DNA from 2 places in the Mycobacterium riyadhense genome. Region 2 is predicted to be linked to the other one. Evidence: riboswitches for the same ligand, from Rfam matches in the RefSeq annotation. Region 2 holds a riboswitch; the other holds the start of a gene.
What was found. A riboswitch is a leader RNA that binds a small molecule or an ion and turns the genes downstream of it on or off. The one in region 2 is predicted to bind magnesium.
Positions count from the first base shown of each region.

Region 1 (5,091 bases), 450 kb from region 2:
GCGCCACACAGGTTTTGAATGCCGGACGGTCGAACAGCGCGGTGGCCAGCACGTGCAGGGTGTAGAACCAGCCTCGGGTCTGCCCGATGTACTCCACGATGAAGTCACCGGGATAATGCCCCTGGAACCAGTCCTCGCTCTCGAATGGGTAGTGCACCTGGGCATACGGCATGGACCCCGAGTCGAACCACACGTCGAGCACATCGGGAATGCGCCGCATCGTGCTACCGCCAGTGGGGTCGTCGGGGTTGGGACGGGTGAGCTCGTCGATGTAGGGCCGGTGCAGGTTGGTCGGCCGCACGCCGAAGTCGCGTTCCAGCTCATCGAGGCTGCCATAAACGTCCATGCGTGGATAGGCCGGGTCGTCGGACTTCCACACTGGAATCGGCGTGCCCCAGTAACGGTTTCGTGAGATGGACCAATCGCGGGCGCCCTGCAGCCACTTGCCGAACTGGCCGTCTTTGACGTGTTCGGGATACCAGGTGATCTGTTGGTTCAGCTCCACCATGCGGTCCCGGAAGTCGGTCACCCTGACGAACCACGACGACACCGCCCGGTAGATCAATGGGTTTCGGCATCGCCAGCAGTGCGGGTAGGGGTGTTCATAGGTCTCGTGACGCAGCAGCACCGCGCCGTTCGCCGCCGCCGGACCGCTCTGGTTCTTCAGGTCGCGGATGATCTGCGGGTTGGCATCGAAGACGTGCTGGCCCTGGTAGTCCGGAACGGTGGCGTCAAAGCGGCCTTTGGAATCGACAGGTGTGACCGGCACAATGCCGACCGGATCGGTCGTTGCCATGTCGTCCTCACCGTAAGCCGGTGCCATGTGCACCATCCCGGTACCGTCCTCGGTGGTGACGAAGTCGGCGCCAAGGACGCGAAAAGCGTTGGGCGAGTCCATAAAGAACGCAAACGGCGGCAGGTATGGAGTGCCCAAAAGATCGGCCCCCCGGTAAGTGCCCAACACCTCGGGCTCCTCACCGAGCTCGCGTGCGTAGGCGGCCAGCCGTTCGGCGGCCAGCACGAAACGCCGATCGCCGACCCTGACCTGCACGTAGGTCACCTCCGGATGAACAGCCACCGCAAGGTTCGACGGCAGCGTCCACGGCGTCGTCGTCCACACCAATAGGTAGGCACCAGCCAAGGGACCACCTGCCACCGTGAAGCCGACTGTGATGGCGGGGTCTTGGCGGCTTTGGTAGATGTCGTCGTCCATTCGCAATTCGTGATTGGACAGCGGGGTCTCGTCGCGCCAGCAGTACGGCAATACTCGGTAGCCCTCATATGCCAAGCCCTTGTCCCACAGTTGCTGGAACGCCCAGAGCACCGACTCCATGTAGCTGATGTCGAGCGTCTTGTAGTCGTTGTCGAAGTCGACCCAGCGAGCTTGCCGAGTGACATACGCCTGCCATTCGTCGGTGTAGCGCAATACGGATGCGCGGCAGGCATCGTTGAAGGCGGCGATGCCCATGGCGTCGATCTGGGATTTGTCGGTGATCCCAAGCTCGCGCTCGACTTCGAGCTCGGCGGGCAGCCCGTGGGTGTCCCAGCCGAAGCGGCGCTCCACTTTGTAACCGCGCATGGTGCGGTACCGCGGCACGATGTCCTTGACGTAGCCGGTCAGCAGGTGCCCGTAGTGCGGCAAACCGTTGGCGAACGGCGGGCCGTCGTAAAACACGTACTCCGGCGCGCCGTCCCGGCGGGCGATGCTGGCGCGGAAGGTGTCGTCGCGAGTCCAGTAATCGAGCACCCCAAGCTCGAGCGCCGGGAAGTCGGGGGCCCCGCCGCCCAGCTTCGGATACGCCCTGGGGTCAGCGTTCTCGGTCAAGTGCGTCGTCTCCCTGTGCCAGGTCAGGCCCGGGGACGACGATGCGCTGGTGCGCAACCGCCGCGGTACCACCCCGCTTGCCACACTCTCGCGTGACCGCTCAACTTCAGGCTGTGACGGGCCCACCCGTTCGGCTCTACTGGGCCAGGCTGGCTGTTCTTCCGAAGGCTCCCCGGTGATAGCCGGATCGATGCCGATAGGCCGATTCTACTGAAGCGCTCCAAGGGGCTACCTGGCCGCGGGCTACGCCTGCGGTCGGGTAGCCCCTTGGAGCCCAGAATGCACACTAGCCATTGGACTCAGGCTTGGATCTCGAGAAGCCCGACACGCCACAGCGCGGCGTACATGTGCCGCAGCGGAACACTCAGCAAGCGAGCGGCCCCCTCGACCAGTGGGTCGCCGCCGGCGCCGAACGGCCGGGTGTCGTTCTGCCGCGCCGCCTTCTTGGGCGCGGGAGCCTGAGTCGGGACGTCGCGCACCACGTGCAGCTGTCGCGCGGGCGCTACGGTTACTACTTCGTCGTACAGAGCTGCGGTCATCATCGCCTCCCGGACGGAAAATCAAACGTGGAACATGTGGACACTGACCTGAATTGACCTGGTCCCGTCCCGTAGCGATTCCGCTCTACAAGGCGCGTGATGTCTGGGTTTGACGACTCAGTCGACAACGTCGCGCCGAAGGCCGGATCGGGACGAAACACAGCCCGGATATCGGTCCGGACTATCACCGGAACTCATTCGTCCCTCACCTCCTCACGGTCACGACGCGTGCGGGTACCGCACGATCTAGGTGCACAAAGGGGGAAGGAAAAACCGACCACTGTCGGAAACCCGCACCCCACTCGTCAGAGCTTTGGCACCACACGACGTGTCCGGTAAACCGGAAGCCACCTGGGCTCAACCCTTAAGCCGGGAAGAGCTGTCCTGACCCGGGGCGTCTTTCGACGTTCGGGGTCAGTGGCCTATGTTCGTGTAGCCGCCTCACCTAACGAGGTGCTTGCCTGACCGATCATGCACGACCTATCCGACTCGGTCAACATCATCCGGGCCGCATGTTCGAATCTTTACGCTTCCACGATGCGGGTTGACAGCCATTGGCCAGGGCTCAGCTGCCACTTGTGCGCGGGCGCAGCCCGTCAAGTACCAGTGAAACGACGAAATCCGCGACCTGAGCTGCGGTGACGTCGTCGTCGGTGCTAAGCCGCCGATGCGCCAGTTGGCCCACCAGTGCCGCCACCGTGTACGCGATCATTCGAGGTGGCGCCGACACTACCTCGCCACGCTCCTGAGCAGCGACGATGACGGTTTCGATGTCATCGATGAATCGCTCATAAATCCCGCCGAGATGCTTTTCGAATCGATCGCCCAACGCATAAGCGTCACGGAACAGCAGTTTGACGGTTGCCTTGTCGGCTTCGAAGAACTCGAAGGTTGCCTGCACGCCGGCTTTTAAGGGCGCGTGAAAGGAGGTCCGCGGCGCCGCTGCTTCGCCGGTGAATGACGACAACGTCGCGCTGAGATGCGTACGCAAGGCCTCTTCCTCGGAGGCCATCAACGCATGGAACAAATCGTCCTTGGAGTCGAAGTACCAGTAGACCAACCCGTATGCCAGGCCCGCCTGCTTGGCGATGTCGGCGATGGTGGTGGCGTGAAAACCCTTGCCGGCGAAGACTTTTTTGGCCGCCGCCATGATCTCCTCACGGCGTTGTGTCTTCTCCTCGTCGCTGATCGCCCGGCGCCGCCGGGTACTGGTCCTGGTCACCTGTCAACGAGGGTCTCGAGCTGGCCGATGGTGTCGATGAACTCTTCGACCATTTCGAGCACCACCGAACGCGTCGGCCGCACCCGGTTGAGCGAACCGACGACCTGACCGACGAAGTAGGTCGCAAGCTCACGAGCCTTGGCGCCCGGCTGGCCAGCCGCCTGGTTGATACGCAGCTGTGGCTCATTGATCAGCGCGTTCTGCAACGGCATGCCAAGCGGGTTGGGAGTGTCGGGCCGGTCCCACTCGTCGGTCCAGGCCGTGCGCAGCATCCGCGCGGGCTTGCCCGTCATCGATCGCGACCGCACCGTGTCCGACGAGCTCGCTGCCAGGAATTTGTCCTTAACCACCGGAGGCGTCTCGGCTTCTTCGGTGGTCAACCACACCGAGCCGCACCACACGCCTTCGGCCCCCAGGGCCAGCGCCGCAGCGATCTGGCGGCCGCGGGCGATCCCGCCGGCCGCCAACACGGGCGTCGGCGAAACCGCATCCACCACCTCGGGAACCAGAACCATGGTCGCCACCTCGCCGGTGTGCCCCCCGGCTTCGGTGCCCTGCGCGACGATGAGGTCCACGCCCGCCGCGGTGTGCCGCCGCGCGTGTTCCGTGGTGCCGGCCAGGGCGGCCACCACCACGTTGTGGTCGTGAGCCCGCTGGACAAGATCGCTCGGCGGCGGGCCGAGCGCGCTGGCGATCAACCGGATGTCGTGGGCAAAGGCCACTTCCAGCAGCGGCTCGTAGCCCTTCGGTGCGATGTTCAGTCCGCCACCGGACAACGGTGCGCGCTCCTGCTCGGCAGGTTGAGTGATCCCGTATCGGACCAGCAGATCCTCGACGAAGGCGCGGTGCTCTTCCGGTAACAGGTTGCGGGCTTGCGCCGAGTCGATCCCCCCTTGCTCGGCGCCAATGTAGCGGGGCGGCAACAGCAGGTCGACCCCATACGGCTTGCCGCCGGTTTGCTCCTCGATCCAGCTCAGCTCGCTATCCAGCCGCTTGGGACTGTGCGCGACGGCACCCAGCACCCCGAAACCGCCGGCGTTGGTCACTGCGGCCACGACATCGCGGCAGTGGCTGAAAGCGCAGATCGGGAACTCCACACCGAGCATTTCGGCGACTCTTGTTCGCATTTCGCCGACGCTAAGAGCTATTGATTGATATGTCAATCGAATACGGTAGCCTACCCGCTATGGCCCAGCCGTTGACCGCCGAGCAGCAGCACGAGCGTCGCCAGGCGGTGCGCGACCTAATGCGGAGCACGCCATTCATTGGCGGGCTCGGTGTCGTGTTCGAACGCTACGAACCCGACGACGTGACGATCCGGCTTCCGTTCCGAGAAGACCTCACCAATGACGGCATCTACTTTCATGGCGGGGTGATCGCGTCGGTGATGGACACCGCCGGTGCCGCAGCCGCATGGTCGAACCACGACTTCGACAAGGGCGTACGGGCCTCGACCGTGGCGATGAGCATCCAGTACACCGGCGCGGCCAAGCGCAGCGACCTGC
Region 1 is NZ_OY970456.1:2,560,332-2,565,422, reverse strand. It holds gene ileS (isoleucine--tRNA ligase) at 1-1,825, opposite strand, end outside; gene AADZ78_RS11650 (Rv1535 family protein) at 2,125-2,364, opposite strand; M-box (ykoK) riboswitch at 2,655-2,824, opposite strand; gene AADZ78_RS11645 (TetR/AcrR family transcriptional regulator) at 2,930-3,586, opposite strand; gene AADZ78_RS11640 (NAD(P)H-dependent flavin oxidoreductase) at 3,583-4,713, opposite strand; gene AADZ78_RS11635 (PaaI family thioesterase) at 4,773-5,091, shown strand, end outside.
Region 1: it holds a riboswitch for magnesium, as region 2 does, so the genes downstream of both, AADZ78_RS11650 (Rv1535 family protein) here and AADZ78_RS13495 (PPE family protein) in region 2, are expected to answer to the same signal.

Region 2 (5,091 bases):
GTGAACCAGCCGCACCACCACCTCCGGAGCCGAACGCGGTGGCGCCCATGGCACGTCCCGCCAGGCTCGACAGGGCCATCTGGCCAAACACGCCGGCCTCGCCGCCGGCCAGGGAAGCAGCCGGAGCGGCTGCCAAGTTGGCGGGTAGCACCGAGGCGAGCGTTCTCATCGCCGGTGCGGCTGTGGTCCAGCCCTCGGGCACCGACATACTTCCCACCAGGGCCGCGCGGCCCATAGCCCCCGATACTGGCGGCGCCCCACCTTCCGCAGCGGACATCAAGTTGAACCCTTGGCCAGCGATAGGTGCCAATGTCCCGGTGATGGGTTTCGCAGGGGCGTAGAAGGCCTGCAGCCCTTGCGCGTTTTGGGCGTAGGCGTATATCTGACCGAACGACAGGAACGGGCCGCCGGGTATGGAGGTCAGCCCCTGCAGCGAGTACGGCCCGGTGAGGGCCGACATGATTGTGTTCCAGTTCGCGATGTCGGTCGCGAGCCACGGTGGCAGGGTTATCCCTGGCAATCCGGTGGCCGCGGCCGGTGACGCCGTGGTTGTCGCCAGGCTTTGCAGCGTGTTCGGCACCGCAGAGATCAACTGGGATAGCTGCGTCGTCAGCTCTGAGCCGGTAGCGGTCCCGGCGGATTGGGCCACCGCGGCCCCTTGCGTGGCCGCCGCCGACGGATTGGTGGTTTGCGGTGGCTCGGTGAACGGCGTCAACTCCGACGCGGTCGCAGACGAAGCGGCGTAGGCGTACATCGCGGCGGCGTCCTGCGCCCACATTTCGGCGTACTCGGCTTCGGTAGCCGCGATTGCCGGGGTGTTCTGTCCAAATATGTTGGTGGCGATCAGCGTCATCAACAACGCCCGGTTTGCGGCAATCAGCGGTGGGGGCACCGTCGCGGCAAACGCCGTCTCATACGCCGCGGCGGCGATCTTGGCCTGCGTGGCCGCCTGTTCAGCCTGAGCCCCCGTGGCGGTTATCCACGCCACATACGGAGCGGCCGCAGCCGCCATCGTGATCGAGGAGGGACCCGTCCACGGGCCGATGGTCAGGCCCTCAATCGTGGAACCATATGAGGCGGCCGTGGCCTGTAAGTGCATGGCCAACTCATCCCACGCCGCAGCTGCAGCCAACATCGGTCCGGACCCCGCCCCTACATACATCCGCCCGGAGTTGATTTCCGGCGGGAGCGCCCCGAAGTCCATATGTGTTACCTCCGGTCCCCTATACGGCCGCCATGGTAATCACGGCCCCCTGGTTCTGCATACAAATCGATGTGGCTCTTATGAAACTCAACAGATACACAAATAATGTGCTGTGAGTGATTTCACAATGTTTTAGTGACGACAAACCGCACGCTCCGGGTTCGAAAGATCTGTTGCGGTAAGCATTTCCTCCCCCTTTTTAGGCTTCTGACCTACGCTACAAACATGTTGCGGAGAAATTATTTGCATAGCGTTCCGCTCACGTAAGCGAAATGTAAACAGTCGGTGTCACCGTTCGTTGACCACTTGTGAGACGGGCGTGCAGCTATCGCCTTGGCACGCTATACACCGTGGTCACAACGATGATCAGTGGCCCTCCCGCAATCGGGCAAAGGTCGATTCAAGTGTCTACAGCTCATTGCCTCCACTCGCATTTTGAGATGTGCGAAAGAAAGGCATTTCACTCCGTCAATCGCGTATTATTGCGACCCCCTTTTTTCGCCATTTAAAAATGCTCGGAGGCTTAATAATATGTGCCACTGCTGCGTCGCCGCGGTAGGGCTTCGGAGCGGGCGGACGATATTGGCCAAGGATATCCAGCGGTATTGTCATTGCAATCGGCTTATGGTCAGCCACGTGTGCCCTGGCATGCCCGTAAATCATCTACAACCGACCCCACAGATGGCTGCGTCAGCACTCGCGAGCGGCGACCTGATGGTCGAAGCACCGAATCGATTGCTGAACGTCGTAACGTGTTCTCCCGATTATGCGAAAGCGTACGCAACACGTCGGGAAACGTATGCCAGTACAGCTGCCATCTAACTGTCTAGTTGCTGGACAGTGCCTGGATGGACGCAGTCCTTGCGGCCCCGCCCGTTATCCGGCGGCCGGTGGGCGTGCCACGAAGGTGGGCCGGAAACCGTACTGGGGCACAGCGCGGCCAAACGGTTGACCGGTCATACTGCCCAAAGGCATTCCGGGCATGCCGGCTGCCATCGCCGGCGGCGGCGCGACCATTGGAGTGCCCCCCAACGCTGAGCCAAGGGGGCCGACCGGCGCGGCGCCGGTCCAGCTTGGCGGCACCGATAGCTTGCCGATGATCCCTGCGTTGCCCGCACCGGCGGAAATCATGCCACCAAGCCCGCCGGGGGATCCGACAGCACCTGCTACCGCGTTGGACGCCGCAGGTGCTGCCGCCGCGGCCATGTCCCCCGCCACATCTCCCATAGCGCCCGCGCCTAGCAAGCTCGAAAGGGTTCCGACGGTGGCACCCGGGGTGAAGAACCCCGTCGAAGTGATGGTGTTCCAAAGGTTGGCGTTGGGTCCCCACGTGTTCCAGAAGTTGTTCCACCAGGGCGGCCCGTTCCCAGTCAGCAGGTTCAGGATTTCTCTCCACCAGGATGTGTTGTTGGAGCCGGTAAGCGTTTGTAATGCGCTGGGCATCGCGGAGATCAGCTGTGACAGCGCGCTCTGCTGGCTGGCGGCCGAGTTGCCGGCGGTTTGGGTAACGGCAGCGGCCTGGGCGGCCAGCCCGCTGGGGTTGGTTGTCTGGTGAGGCTCGACGAACGGGCTCAACTCCGTCGCCGCCGCCGAGGAACCGGCGTAGCCGTACATTGCCATCGCGTCTTGGGCCCACATTTCGGCATACTGCGCCTCGGTGGCCGCGATCGCCGGCGTGTTTTGACCGAGGATATTGGTGGCGATCAGCGTCATCAGTTGAGCCCGGTTGGCCGCGACCATCGTTGGTGGCACGGTTGCGGCGAACGCGGCTTCGTAAGCAGCCGCGGCGGCCTCGGCTTGTGCGGCGGTCTGCTCGGCCTGGACGGCGACGCTGGTCATCCACTCTACGTAGGGGGCCGCGGCGGCCGCCATGGCTGCTGACGCTGGGCCGTACCATTCCTCGCTGGTTAGTGCGGCGAGCACCGAGCCGTAAGACAACGCGGTGGCGCGCAATTCTGCGGCCAACCCGCTCCAGGCTGAGGCGGCGGCCAGCATGGGCCCCGAGCCCGCTCCCAAGTACATGCGGGTGGAGTTGATTTCGGGCGGCAATGCCGCAAAGTCCAGGGCGGCGGTCATTGTTGCCCCCTTCTTCCTAGCTGGCTGAAATGGACTGCCGTGGCACTTGCGCTAACCTCCGGATTGGCGGTGACAAATGACATCGGCCATGATCCTCACGGGAATGACCCAACCCGGACCGGCGCCATTTCCGCGCAGCCCGCTCACGTTTCGCATGGCGAAACGCGAGATCAGGAAAGTGAAGTGCTGTAACGCGGTTCAGATCGCGAAAACGGCACCGGGGTCGGATCGGAACGAAATGGTCGTCGATCTCGGATACGGACTATCGCCGGGACTCATTCCGCTCTCACCTCCTCAGGGCCGGGGCACACGGGGATGCCGGGCACCGCGCACACAGGGATGAGGGCCCATCGCAAAGCGATCGGGCGGGCACCCCTCTCGTCAGAGCTTTGGCACCACACGGCGTATCTGGCTGGTCAAAAGCCAGAAGCCACTTGGGCTCAACCCTTAAGCCGGGAAGAGCTGTCCTGACCCTGGGCGTCTTTCGACGTTCGAGGTCAGTGGCCTATATCCGTGCAGACGCCTCACCTAGCGAGGTGCATACCGGGCCTATCGTGGCACTCGGAGCGATGGGAGTCAACTCGACGCGCTCGGAGCCGTCGGGCGGCCGGCAGTCCCGATCAGCCGCCGGCGGGCGGACGCGGCATGATCGTCAGCCGGAATCCGTATCGGGGACCATTGCCAAAACTACGCGCGTAACCAGCCGGCATGCCGGGCACACCGGGCACGCCCGCAGTCTCAGGCACAGCAGCGGTGCTGGTCGAACCGGTTGCCGAGACTGCGGCACCGGCGGGATTTGCCACCTCGGCGGCCGCGGTCCAGCTCGGTGGAACAGACAGTCGCCCCACCAGGGCCGCCTGGTTCGTGCCGGCCGCAACTCCCCCCAATCCCGGCTGAGTGCCCGTCGCCCCGGTCCACGTGGGGTTGCCGGAACCGGAGCCCATGGGCGGTAAGGAGACCTGCTCCGTATCGCCGAGAGCCACCGCATTGACATCGGCCAGCGCACTCGTGATTGCGGGCATGACCGTTGCGGGAGCCGTATATCCAGCTGACAGCCACCCGTTGGACAGCGCGGAGTTCAGGAAGATCCCGTAAGGGTTCCCATCGGCGCCATCCAGGAAATTCAGGATGTCGGCAAGCAGTCCCGACTGGGTTATGGCATCGAATGGGGACGCTGCCGCAGGTGATGCGAATTCTTGTAAGCTCGCCGGCACCGCGGACATGAGTTGGGGCAACTCCGTTTGGGTAAGGCTGCCAACCACTGAACCGGCCGCTTGGGAGACCGCCGCGGCCTGGCCGGCCGGCCCGGACGGATTGGTGGTCTGCGCCGGTTCGGAAAATGGTGTCAGCGCTGCGGCCTCGGCGGAACTAGCGGCATATGCGTACATCGCCGACGCATCCTGGGCCCACATTTCGGCGTATTCGGCCTCGGTAGCCGCGATCGCGGGCGTGTTTATACCCAGAAAATTGGTCGCCACCAGCGCCAGCAATCGCGCACGGTTCGCCGCAACCACAGCCGGGGGCACAGTCATGGCGTACGCGGTCTCAAAGGCCACCGCGGCCGCCGCGGCCTGACTTGCTGTCTGCGCGGCCCGCAGGCCCGTGGCGCTCATCCATGTGACATATGGGGCGACCGCGGCGGCCATTGCTGCCGACGCCGGCCCCAGCCAACCTTCACTGACCAACGCCGAGATCACCGACTCGTATGCCGTTGCGGTCAAATGCATTTCGGCGGCAAGGCCATCCCAGGCCGTCACGGCAGCCAACATTGGCGCCGATCCTGGCCCGGAATACATGCGCAGGGAGTTGAC
Region 2 is NZ_OY970456.1:3,015,062-3,020,152, reverse strand. It holds gene AADZ78_RS13500 (PPE family protein) at 1-1,204, opposite strand, end outside; gene AADZ78_RS13495 (PPE family protein) at 2,081-3,280, opposite strand; M-box (ykoK) riboswitch at 3,647-3,823, opposite strand; gene AADZ78_RS13490 (PPE family protein) at 3,901-5,091, opposite strand, start outside.